Regions from separate parts of the Pseudomonas sp. ArH3a genome, predicted to be linked through region 3. Evidence: predicted binding sites of a transcription regulator. Region 3 holds the regulator's gene; each other region holds the start of a gene.
The links. The regulator FliA, encoded in region 3, starts transcription of late flagellar genes. The targets are predictions, from matches to a motif close to CTAAAGTTTNNNNNNNNNNNGCCGNTAA.

Region 1: K0P33_RS27040 (methyl-accepting chemotaxis protein) is a predicted target of FliA. The motif match lies at 2,666-2,693, and genes of this name have one in related genera.
Region 2: motA (flagellar motor stator protein MotA) is a predicted target of FliA. The motif match lies at 2,438-2,465, and genes of this name have one in related genera.

Annotation. Positions count from the first base shown of each region.
Region 1 is NZ_CP080330.1:5,881,627-5,885,820, forward strand. Features, by position in the region: gene K0P33_RS27030 (AbgT family transporter) at 1-753, shown strand, start outside; gene K0P33_RS27035 (CocE/NonD family hydrolase) at 773-2,602, shown strand; gene K0P33_RS27040 (methyl-accepting chemotaxis protein) at 2,768-4,194, shown strand, end outside.
Region 2 is NZ_CP080330.1:856,230-860,423, forward strand. Features, by position in the region: gene K0P33_RS03730 (rhodanese-like domain-containing protein) at 1-773, opposite strand, end outside; gene K0P33_RS03735 (HDOD domain-containing protein) at 831-2,366, opposite strand; gene motA (flagellar motor stator protein MotA) at 2,533-3,384, shown strand; gene motB (flagellar motor protein MotB) at 3,388-4,194, shown strand, end outside.
Region 3 is NZ_CP080330.1:5,015,581-5,019,774, forward strand. Features, by position in the region: gene K0P33_RS22875 (protein phosphatase CheZ) at 1-564, opposite strand, end outside; gene K0P33_RS22880 (chemotaxis response regulator CheY) at 583-957, opposite strand; gene fliA (RNA polymerase sigma factor FliA) at 1,126-1,866, opposite strand; gene fleN (flagellar synthesis regulator FleN) at 1,863-2,696, opposite strand; gene flhF (flagellar biosynthesis protein FlhF) at 2,802-4,118, opposite strand; gene flhA (flagellar biosynthesis protein FlhA) at 4,130-4,194, opposite strand, start outside.

The DNA.
Region 1 (4,194 bases), 870 kb from region 3:
CGCGTGCTTGCCTACTGCACTTTCCTGCTGGTGGGCATTGCCTTCGTGCTGTGGAGTATTCGCAAGCACGGTTTCGATGCGACGGCGCAGATCACGTTCGAGCGCAAACCACTGCCTACGCGCCACCTGATCAACCTGATCGTGCTGCTGACAGGTATCGGCTTTTTGGTCTACGCCTCCAACCGCTGGGCTTGGAAATACCATGAGCTGTCGGCGTTTTATCTGCTGCTGACGGTGGCTTTCAGTGTGATCGCCGGGTTGGGTGCGAGTGTCGCCGCCAGTGCCTTTGTCGATGGCATGAAAAAAGTGCTGATTGCCGGCGTGCTGATCGGCCTGGCCACCGCCGTGGAGATCATCCTCAGTACCGGCCAAGTGCTGGACACCATCGTCAACAGCCTGGCCAATCTGGTGGGCGACCATGGCCCGATTGTGTCGGCCTACGGCATGTTCTTCGCGCAATTGGGCTTGGATGTGCTGATCCCGTCCACCTCGGGCCAGGCCGCCGTGACCATGCCGATCTTCGGCCCGTTGGGCCAACTGTCCGGCGTCAGCCCGCAGACCACGGTGTTCGCGTTTTTGATGGGTAATGGCCTGACCAACATGATCACCCCCACCTCCAGCGGCCTGCTGGTGCTGCTGGCAACGGCCAATGTCGGCTGGGGCCAATGGGCACGCTACATCCTGCCACTGTTCTTGATCTACACCGTGCTGGCGATGGCGTTACTGGCCATTGCGGTCACGAGCGGGTACTGAGTCGATGAGTGTTTTCCCCATGCAAACCCTGCACAACCAAATGATCGCGATGCGCGATGGCATCCACCTGGCCACCGATATCTACTTGCCGGCAGACGGCGAAGGCCCGTTCCCGGTGGTCATCGAGCGCACGCCCTACGACAAGAGCAAGCCCTCGCGCTCGGAGAAACAGCTCGATGGCCAACACATCTCCCGCGAACAGATGGCGACGCGTTTTACTGAACAAGGCTTTGTCGCCATCTTCCAGGACTGCCGTGGGCGCTACGCGTCCGAAGGGCTGTTCACCAAATACACCGCCGAAGGTGAAGACGGTTTTGACACCTTGGCCTGGATCGTCCAGCAACCCTGGTGCAACGGCAACGTCGGCAGCATGGGCCTGTCTTACGCCGCCCATACCCAACTGGCAATGGCCTGCCTGCGCCCACCGGGCTTGAGCAGCATGGTGCTGGACAGTGGCGGATTCGCCAACGCCTACCAGTGCGGGATCCGCCAAGGTGGTGCATTTGAACTCAAGCAGGCCACGTGGGCCTTTCGCCAGGCCAAGGAGAGCCCGGCAGCACTGGCCGATCCGCAGGTTCGCCTGGCGCTGGAGCAGGAAGATATTCATCAGTGGTTTACGCGTATGCCGTGGCAGCCCGGCCAGTCTCCGTTGCGCCATGTGCCGGAGTACGAAGCCTACGTGCTTGACCAATGGGCCCAGGGCACCTTCAGCGAATACTGGCAGAAGTCCGGTATCTACGCCGAAGGCCACTACTCACAGTTGCCGGATATTCCAGTGCTGTTCATGTCCAGCTGGTACGACGCTTACGTCAGCTCCACCCTGGCCAACTACACCGCCTTCAGGCAAAACGGCACGGCACACCAGCGGCTGATCATGGGCCCCTGGCTGCATGGCGATCGCAACATCAGCCACAGCGGCGACGTGGAGTTCGGCCCTGCGGCCGTGTTCGATGGCCAGGTCGATCACGACTGGCTGAGTTGCCGCCTGGCGTGGTTCGAGCAAACCCTCAAGCCTTCGCCGCCGGCCACCGCGGCCAGTGTTCACGTGTTTCTGATGGGCGGTGGCAGTGGCAATCGTGACCAAAACGGTCGCCTGGACCACGGTGGCCGCTGGCTGCAATCAACGCAATGGCCACTGCCAGGCAGCCAGCCATTGACCTTGTACTTGAATGCGCAAAAGCAGCTGACGCGTAGCGCGCCCGAAGGCGTCGACGCGCACTTGAGTTACTTCGCCGACCCCGCAAAGCCGGTCCCGACCCTCGGCGGGGCGCTAACTTCCGGCGCCCCAATTTTTGTGGGCGGTGCTTTCGATCAACGTGAGCGCGCCGATTTCTTCGGCACCCGAGGCGACAACTGCCCACTCAGCGAACGCGATGACGTGCTGAGCTTTCAGACCGAGCCACTCGAGGCAGACCTGATTGTCGCCGGTAGCGTACAGATCGAATTGTGGATCGACAGCGATGCGCCCGACACCGATTTCACCGCCAAGCTGATCGACGTGTATCCACCGAGCGCCGACTACCCCGATGGCTTTGCGATGAATATTACCGATGGCATCCACCGCTGCCGCTATCGCGAATCCTGGGAGCAGCCGACGTTCCTCACACGCGGTAAGCGAGTAAAAGTACTGATCGAGCCCTTCGCCACCTGCAACCTGTTCAAACGCGGCCATCGCCTGCGCCTGGACATCTCCAGTAGCAATTTCCCGCGCTTTGACGTCAACCCCAACAGTGGCGAACCTTCAGGCCAGGCCAACCACCCGCGGGTCGCACATAACACCGTGCACATGAGCCCCGGTGCCACGTCTTGTCTGAGGCTGACCGTCGTGCCCAACGCCTCGGCACTGTGAGCCCGAAGGGTCGCCATTGCCACACGGCGATGGCGACCCCTCGTCACACCCGTAAGAAAAGTACTTCAGAATCATCGCTTGCCGCCGATACAGCGCTACACACAATTGGCTGGCTCAAACAACAACACCGTCCAGCAGACAGACATCACTCTTGCGGAGCATTCGATGAATAGCTGGTTCGGCAACATCAGCGTCAACCTCAAACTCGGCCTGGGCTTCGGCCTGGTGCTGGTCCTCACCTCGATCCTGGCCCTGACGGGCTGGACCAGCCTGGGCAGCCTGATCGACCGTAGCAACTGGATGAGCGACATCACCCAGCTCAACGCCTCGCTGACCAAGCTACGCATCGTGCGTTTGCAATACATGCTGGCCAACGGCGACGAAGCCGTGGCGCAGAACGTACAAACCAGCCTCGACGCCTTCGCCGCCCAGCAACAGACGCTGCTGGACAGCTTCAATAGCCCGGAAAACCGCAAGCTGCTCACCGACCAGAAAGCCGTCATCACCGCTTACCAACAGTCGCTGAACAAAATGCGCGAGGCCTACCGTAACGGCAACGCCGCGCGCCAGGTCATGGGCGACAAGGCCGACATCGCCAACGCCCAGATCGACGCCCTGGAAACCAATGTGCAGCAGATGCCCGACAGCCCGGAGCGCTTCACCCAGTACCAGGCCGTCACTCACGCCAAAGAAGAATTCCAGTTGGGCCGCTACGAAGTGCGCGGTTACACCAATAGTCCCAGTGCAGAAACCGAAGCCCGCGCCGCGGCACAGATTGAAAAAGCCATCAGTGGTTTGAAAAATCTCAGCGCCGCATTCGGCACCAGCCAACAAAGCGCTTTGACCTCACTGGAAACGGCACTCGGCGCCTATCGCAGCGCCGTACAAAGCTACAAGGCGGCCAACGCCAACATCGTCAGCGCACGCGCCGAAATGACCACCCAAGGTGCGGATATCGTCACCATCAGCGACAAGCTGTACGACATCCAGCTCGAACGCCGTGACGTTGAAAGCGCCCAGGCCCGTAGCCTGCAACTGATCAGCACGTTGCTGGCTTTGCTGGTCGGCATCATTGCTGCCTGGGTGATTACCCGCCAGATCACTCGCCCGATCCAGGAAACCCTGGCCGTGGTGGAGCGCATTGCCTCCGGCGACCTGAGCCACAACATCCAAGTGACCCGTCGTGATGAACTGGGCGTGTTGCAACAAGGCATCCAGCGCATGGGCACCACCCTGCGTGAATTGATCAGCGGTATTCGCGACGGCGTGACCCAGATCGCCAGCGCTGCCGAAGAGCTGTCGGCCGTCACCGAGCAGACCAGTGCCGGCGTCAACAGCCAGAAGATCGAGACCGATCAAGTCGCCACGGCGATGCACGAAATGACTGCCACCGTGCAGGAAGTCGCACGCAATGCTGAACAAGCATCGCTGGCCGCTGCCGATGCCGATGGCCAAGCCCGCGCGGGCGACAAAGTGGTGGCCGAGGCCATCGCCCAGATCGAACGCCTGGCCGCTGAGGTGGCGCGCTCCACCGACGCCATGACGCACCTGCAACAAGAGAGCAACAAGATCGGCAGCGTGATGGATGTGAT
Region 2 (4,194 bases), 2.6 Mb from region 3:
CAGGAACCGGCATAACCTTTGACTCGCGGATAACCGAGCGCCTTGGCCACCAGGTAGGTGAAGCCAGAGCGGTGGTGGGTCTGGCAGTGGGTGATGATTTCTTTATCTTTGGTCAGGCCGAGGTCTTCGAGGATCTGTGGCATGTCGCGGCGGATACGCAGGTTGCGTGCCTTGTCCATGCCGGCGGTCCATTCGAAGTTCACAGCGCCAGGGATGTGACCACCCTTGGCCGCGAGGACCTTCTCGCCGGAATATTCCAACGGGCCGCGTGCATCCCAGATGCCCAGGTCGGCCTCGCCGAGTCGACTTTGCAAGTACTCGCGCGTGGCGGTGGGGCCATCGTGCAAGGTCAGGCTGACTGGGCCGCCGACCGGGGCGGGCACCTCGGTGGACACGGGGTGTTTACCGTCCAGCCAGGCCAGCAGGCCGCCGTCCAGGTAGTGGTATTTCTGGTGGCCGATCACGTCGAGCATCCAGATGAAGCGCCCGGCCCAGCCGCCGCCCTCGTCGTCGTAGACCACGTAGGTGGCATCTGGGGTGTGGCCCAGTTCGCCGAAGAGTTTTTCCAGCTCGGCCTTGTGCGGCAGCAGGCCGGGCGCGGGCGCCTGGCCGAGTTGGGTGCGCTTGGGGTCAACGAAATGCGCGCCGGGGATATGCCCTTCGGCGTAGCGGGCGGCACTGGTGAGGTCCACCAGAATCAGGTGTTCGGCATCCAGTTGACCGAGCAGGTCGCTGGACTCGATCACCAGCGGCAAGCCAGAGAAGTCAGGCATGTGAGGTCTCCTGGGCACAAATGTTGGCGATAAAAGAGGGCGATTGTAGCGCAAGCATCAAGCGCTGCGGTTGGTAAAGCAGTGCAGGGCTTTCTCGATGCATTGAGCGGTTTTGCCGAAGGCTTGCACGGTGGTTTCCGAGAACGGCCCGCCGCCCTGGTCGGCGACCATCAGCATCACCACCTTGCCGTTGCAACTCAAGGAGCGTAGCAACAGGTGTTCGCCGGTGAACAGGCGGCGCAGGGTCGGCGGCAGCAGTGCCGAGAACTGCGCGTGATTGTCTGGCGTGAGGCGCACCTGGGCGGACTTTTCCAGCAGGCGCTGCAGCAGCGTGCTGTTGACCACGTCCAGGCTCAGGTTGGCGGCGTCCTTAGGCAAACCGTCTGCTTGATGCGCACGCAAGGTGCTCAGGGTGCGGTCGGCCATAAACAGCAACACTCGCTGCATGCCACTGGCGACCAAGGCTTCCTTGGCGCAGGTGGTCAGGTGCATGGCATTGGCAAAACGGCTCGGTTCTACCAGTAGCTCAGTGCAGCGATTGCGCCACACGGCCAATGATTCGGCAGTGGGCGGCGGCGCCGGCAACAGGCCGCGATGGACTTTCTGCACATGCCACGGCCAGATCAGCGATAACGCCGGGTGCCAGAGGTCCGGCATCAAGGTGGTGCGTGCGCTGGTCACCGCTTGCTGGTGAACCTGTTGCTGCACGTCGCTCAACGGTTCTTGCAGGTACAGCGCGGTGAGGTATTGCCAGCGCTCGGTGTGCGGGCAGGTCCAGGATTCCTGTGCCGACATCGCCAGGCCGTTGGCCAGTAGCACGGTGTTGGCCGGCTGGTTCAGCCAGCGGCGCAGGTTGGGGGCGGCATCGAGCAATTGCTGGTGGCGCAGGGCGTCGTCTTCGCGGGCGATGTGCAGCGTCTTGACCAGCAAGCGTTGCTCGGTGAGCAGCAAGTTGTAGCCTTGGGAGACCCAGATCGGCAGGTGCCAGGCCTCGGTCAAGCCGAGGCACACGTCCAGCAGGAGCACGCCAAACAATTCCTGCTCGACTTTGCGCGCCGACTGGCCTTTGTGGATAACGCGCAGTTCCCATTCTTCCAGGAGCTTGGGGTAGGCGACGGCCATCGGCCACAGCGGCGACAGAAACAGCAGGCTGCCCCAATGAATGTCTTGCCATAGCCGCGCCAGGCGGCTGGCGAACAAACCGTTGGCCTGCTGGGACGCGTGTTGGCTCACCAGCAGCAGTTGGCGAAGGGCCACGGGGATGTCTTTTTCCGGCACCGAAGGCAGGCGCGCCAACAATTCCTCGGCGCGTTTAAGGCCCAGGCGGTTGAGTGCCACTTCGAGGTTTTCCGCCGGCCCCGACAGGCTGCCGTGGGCCTGGCTATTGGCCTCGCGTATCACGCTGAGCACGAGCGCGGGGCTGTGTTGCATCAGCTCGGCAATATCTCGCAATGAGCTGCGGCTATCGCGAATGGCTTTGCACACACGCTCGTGACTGGCTTGGGGAACAGGCAGCAGCACGTCGTCCAGGCGCTTGATCCAAGCGGCGAGTGTGGTGGGTTTTGCAGTGGGTACTGTCGTTTCATTAGCCATGAGTGGGGCGCGATCATCACTTGCGTTCTACATGCCCGGAACGGGCCGAATTGGCTTTTCGCCTTAACGGGCTATAGTCTGGCGCAGTTTTGCCGATAAGTAGAACAAGAGTTTTCGGCTGCACCCAATATGTCCATGAACCCGACGGCGCAAGTACCAATCCCCTATGGCTAAAATTATCGGCATCATCGTCGTCTTCGCAAGCGTGCTCGGTGGGTACGTCCTTTCCCACGGTAAAATCGCTGCGTTGATCCAGCCCTTCGAAGTGATGATTATCGGCGGTGCGGCCTTAGGTGCATTCTTGCAGGCCAACCCGGGTTACATGACCATGCATGTGATCAAAAAGTCGCTGGGGATGTTCAGTTCGCGCTTCTCCCACACCTTCTACTTGGAGGTTCTGGGCCTGGTCTACGAGATCCTCAACAAGAGCCGCCGTGAAGGCATGATGGCCATCGAAGGCGACATCGAAGACGCCGCGGCTAGCCCGATTTTCGCCAAGTACCCGGCCGTGCTCAAAGATGAGCGCATGACCGCCTACATTTGTGATTACCTGCGCATCATGTCCTCCGGCAACATGGCGCCGCACGAGCTCGAAGGCTTGTTCGACATGGAGCTGTTCAGCCTTAAAGAAGAGTTGGAGCACCCTTCGCATGCCGTGACCGGCGTTGCCGACGCCATGCCCGGCTTTGGTATCGTCGCGGCGGTACTCGGTATTGTGGTGACCATGGCGTCCCTGGGCGAAGGCGACCAGAAGGCCATTGGTATGCACGTGGGTGCGGCCCTCGTGGGTACCTTCTTCGGTATTCTTGCGGCCTATGGCTTCTTCGGCCCACTCGCTACCTGCCTGGCCCACGATGCCAAGGAAGAGGTCAACCTCTACGAAGCGATTAAGGCGTGCCTGGTGGCTTCGGCGTCCGGTATGCCGCCATCGCTGGCGGTGGAGTTCGGGCGCAAGGTGCTGTACCCGAAACATCGCCCAAGTTTTTCCGAGCTGGAACAAGCGGTTCGCGGTCGCTAAACCATGGAAAACAACCAGCCGATAATCATCAAGCGCGTCAAGCGCTTCGCTGCGGGGCACCATGGTGGTGCCTGGAAAATCGCCTTCGCCGACTTTGCGACGGCGATGATGGCGTTCTTCCTGGTGCTGTGGCTGATGTCGACCGCCACGCCCGAACAGAAAATCGCCATCGCCGGTTATTTCAAAGACCCGATTGGCTTCTCGGAAAGCGGTACGCCGTTTGTGATCGACCTGGGCGGCTCGCCGCAGTTGGCGCCTGAGCGCACCATCAACCCCGAGGTCAAGACCGAATCGCCGCAGGAAAACATCCCGATTGAGCGCGAAACTGTCGAGAGCATGGCCGATCAGGTCGAGAAAGAGCGCCTCGAGTTGTTGCTGCAGGAACTGCAGACCAAGGTTGAAGAGAACCCGCAGCTACTGAAATTCAAGGACCAGATTTCCTTCGAAATCACGCCTGAAGGTCTGCGCATCCAGATCACCGACGCTGCCAACCGGCCGATGTTCGACTCCGGCAGCGCGCGCCTGAAGCCCTACTTTGAAGACATCTTGCTGGCCATGGCCGACACCATCAAGGCGGTGCCGAACAAGATCAGCATCAGCGGTCACACCGACGCCAAGCCGTATTCGGGCCAGGGCGACTTCGGCAACTGGGAACTCTCGGCCAACCGCGCGAACGCCGCGCGCCGTGCGCTGGTGGCAGGCAGCTATCCCGACCCGCAAGTGGCGCGCGTGGTGGGTTTTGCTTCCTCGCAGCTGTTTGATCCTAAAGACCCGTTCAACCCGATCAACCGTCGGATTGATATCGTCGTG
Region 3 (4,194 bases):
TTGGGTCACGCGTTTGATCACCTGACCGGTGAGGTCCTGGTAATCCTGGGCCAGCAGAATGTCATTGAGGTTGCTGGCAACCGTACGGTTGTCCTGCTCGCTGCGCGACAAAAAGCCGTCGACCCGACGCGCCAAATCACGAAACTCTTCGGCCCCCACTTCGCGACGCATGAAGCGGCCCCAGTCAACGCTCAGGGCTTGTGCTTCGGTGGTCATGCCATTGACCAAGGGCGTTGCGTTTTCCACCAGGTCCATGGTGCGGTTGGCCGCCGCCTCTGTCAGCCTGACCACATAGGACAGGCGTTCGGTGGCATCGGTAATTTGCGAAATTTCTTCGGCCTGGGGCATGTGCGGGTCAATCTGAAAATTGACGATCGCACTGTGCAGCTCGCGTGTGAGCTTGCCCACTTCCTGGTACAGGCCGCGGTCACGGGTCTGGTTAAGCTCATGGATTAACTGCACCGCGTCGCCGAACTGGCCTTTTTCAAGGCTTTCAACCAACTGGTGAGCATGCTTTTTCAGGGTCGACTCAAAGTCTCCCTGTGACGTTTCTTTATGCTCCATAGCTCCCCCGTGGCAGCATCAATGACCGATGCGTTCGAAGATTTTTTCGATCTTCTCTTTCAAGGCCTGTGCAGTGAATGGCTTGACCACGTAGCCGTTTACCCCAGCTTGGGCGGCTTCGATGATCTGTTCACGCTTGGCTTCGGCGGTCACCATCAACACAGGCAGGCTGCGCAGTTTTTCATCGGCGCGCACGTGGCGCAGCAAGTCGATGCCGGTCATGCCCGGCATGTTCCAGTCGGTTACCAGAAAGTCAATGCTCCCGCTGTTGAGGATCGGAATCGCCGTAATGCCGTCATCCGCCTCGACCGTGTTAGTGAACCCAAGGTCACGCAACAGGTTTTTTATGATCCGCCGCATCGTTGAGAAGTCATCAACGATGAGGATTTTCATGTTCTTGTCCAATTCGACCTCCAAGCAGTCTTAAACGCGCCCAGCACCTGGACGCGCCATTTCAATCAACAGGCGTTACACAAAAAGGACTGCCCAGGGCACCACGCAACGAACCCGCGAAAGCATGCAGCCTTCGCGGTAGCGTCTGCAGTGTCCCCACACTGCCTGTCAGCGCGTGCGCCACTCTCCCAATCGCCCCCGCAAGCGGGCTGCGCACTGGCTGTGCAACTGGCTGACACGCGATTCGCTGACCCCCAGGACCTCACCGATTTCCTTGAGGTTCAGCTCTTCGTCGTAGTACAGCGACAACACCAGTCGCTCACGCTCCGGCAAATTGGCAATCGCGTCCGCCAACGCCCCCTGGAAACGTTCGTCTTCCAGGTCGCGCGACGGCTCCAGATGTGCACTCGCGCCATCCTCGTGCAGCCCTTCGTGTTCGCCGTCCTGCAACAGGTCGTCGAAACTGAACAGGCGGCTGCCCAAGGTATCGTTCAAAATCCCGTAGTAATCGTCGAGACTCAATTGGAGTTCGGCCGCAACTTCATGATCTTTAGCGTCACGACCGGTTTTTGCTTCAATTGAGCGAATTGCGTCACTGACCATTCGCGTGTTGCGGTGTACCGAACGCGGCGCCCAATCCCCTTTACGCACCTCATCGAGCATCGCGCCACGTATACGAATACCCGCATACGTCTCGAAACTCGCGCCTTTGCTCGCGTCGTATTTGGTCGACACTTCGAGCAAACCAATCATGCCGGCCTGGATGAGGTCTTCGACCTGCACGCTGGCGGGCAGGCGTGCCAGCAAGTGGTAGGCAATGCGCTTGACCAGCGGCGCATAGCGCTCGATCAACTCGCCCTGGCTGTCACGTGCCGACTTTTTGTAAAGGTTGTAGCCGCTGGCTGTCATAGCACCGGTCCTGCGCTCGTCTGATGCACCAATCGCTCGACGAAAAACTCCAGATGCCCCCGAGGGTTAGCGGGCAACGGCCAAGTATCGACCTTCTGAGCAATAGCCTTGAACGCCAATGCGCATTTGGAACGAGGGAACGCTTCGTAGACTGCACGCTGCTTTTGCACAGCCTTGCGTACACACTCGTCATAGGGAACTGCGCCCACGTATTGTAGGGCGACATCGAGGAAGCGATCCGTGACCTTGGTCAACTTGGCGAACAGGTTTCGCCCTTCTTGCGGGCTTTGGGCCATGTTGGCCAACACGCGAAAGCGATTCATGCCGTAGTCACGGTTAAGCAATTTGATCAGGGCGTAGGCGTCGGTGATCGACGTAGGTTCGTCGCAGACCACCAGCAACACTTCTTGCGCGGCGCGCACAAAGCTGACCACCGACTCGCCGATCCCGGCGGCGGTGTCGATCACCAGCACGTCGAGGTTGTCGCCGATATCGCTGAACGCCTGGATCAGGCCGGCATGCTGCGCCGGGCTCAGGTGCACCATGCTCTGGGTGCCCGAGGCGGCCGGCACGATACGAATGCCACCGGGGCCCTGCAGCAGCACATCGCGCAGCTCGCAGCGGCCTTCGATCACATCGGCAAGGGTATGTTTGGGTGTCAGCCCCAGCAGAACGTCGACGTTCGCCAGGCCCAGGTCAGCATCCAGCAGCATGACGCGACGGCCAAGCTCTGCCAGGGCCAGGGACAAATTCACTGACACGTTAGTTTTCCCGACGCCACCTTTGCCGCCGGTCACCGCGATCACCTGTACGGGATGCATGCTGCCCATTTTATTTCTTTACCTTGTCTTGCTTAGACGCAGGCTACATGGCTTGGCCGCGTGAATCGCTTGCAGACCATCGATGTAGGTACATTTCACGGTGTTCATCCCGCCTCAACCGACCCGTTTTGCCGGGTGGTGGTAAAGGTCGGCGAACATATCGGCCATCGCTTCCTCGCTAGGCTCTTCTTGCATTTGCACGCTGACAGCACGGCTGACCAACTGATGACGGCGCGGCAGATGCAGATCATCCGGAATCCGCGGCCCGTCGGTCAGGTAAGCAACCGGTAATTCATGACTGATAGCCAGGCTCAGCACTTCGCCCAGGCTCGCGGTTTCGTCGAGCTTGGTGAGGATGCAACCGGCCAGGCCGCAGCGCTTGTAGCTGTGGTAGGCAGCGGTAAGAACCTGTTTCTGGCTGGTGGTTGCAAGCACCAGGTAATTCTTCGACTTGATGCCACGCCCGGCCAGGCTTTCCAGCTGCATGCGCAGCGCCGGGTCGCTGGCTTGCAGGCCGGCGGTGTCGATCAGCACCACGCGCTTGCGCAGCAGCGGGTCGAGGGCGTTGGCCAGGGACTGGCCCGGGTCGACGTGGGTCACCGACACATTGAGGATGCGGCCCAGGGTCTTGAGCTGCTCCTGGGCGCCGATGCGGTAGCTGTCCATGCTCACCAGCGCGATGTTCTGCGCGCCGTACTTGAGCACATAACGCGCCGCCAGCTTGGCCAGGGTGGTGGTCTTGCCCATGCCGGCAGGGCCGACCATGGCAATCACACCGCCCTCTTCCAGGGGTTCGATTTCCGGGGTGACGATCATGCGCGCCAAGTGCGCCAGCAACATGCGCCAGGCTTGGCGCGGCTCCTCGACCTCGGCGGTGAGCGCCAGCAAGTCACGGGACAACGGGCCGGACAGGCCGATCCGTTGCAGGCGACGCCACAGGTTAGCCTGTTGCGGCTTACTGCCTTGCAACTGGTTCCACGCCAAGGAGCCCAACTGTACTTCGAGCAGCTCACGCAGGCCATTGAGTTCAAAACGCATCGAATCAAACACGCGTTGGTCGACTGCGGCGGCCGGTGCCGGCGCTGCAGGACGTGGCGGCTCTTTGAATGTTGGTTCCACCAGCGGCTCGGAAGCAGTAAGCGGCAGGCCGGCGAACAGCTGGCGATTGGTGGTGGCGTCGCTGTCGCCACGCATGCTCAGCTCAGCCTGGGCCGAGACAATGCGCGAGGCGGTCTTGCGCAACTCGTCTTCGAGTTCCATGTTCGGCACGCGCGGCGCCAGCGCCGAGGGCGTGTAATCCAGGGCAGCCGTCAGCTCGACACCGCCGGCAATACGACGGTTACCGATAATCGCGGCATCGGCGCCCAGCTCATCACGTACCAGTTTCATGGCCTGACGCATATCGGCGGCGAAAAAACGCTTAACTTGCATATCCCACTACCTCAGCCGTTGGGCCCTACTGTCGCGACGATAGTCACTTGCTTGTTGTCAGGAATTTCCTGATAAG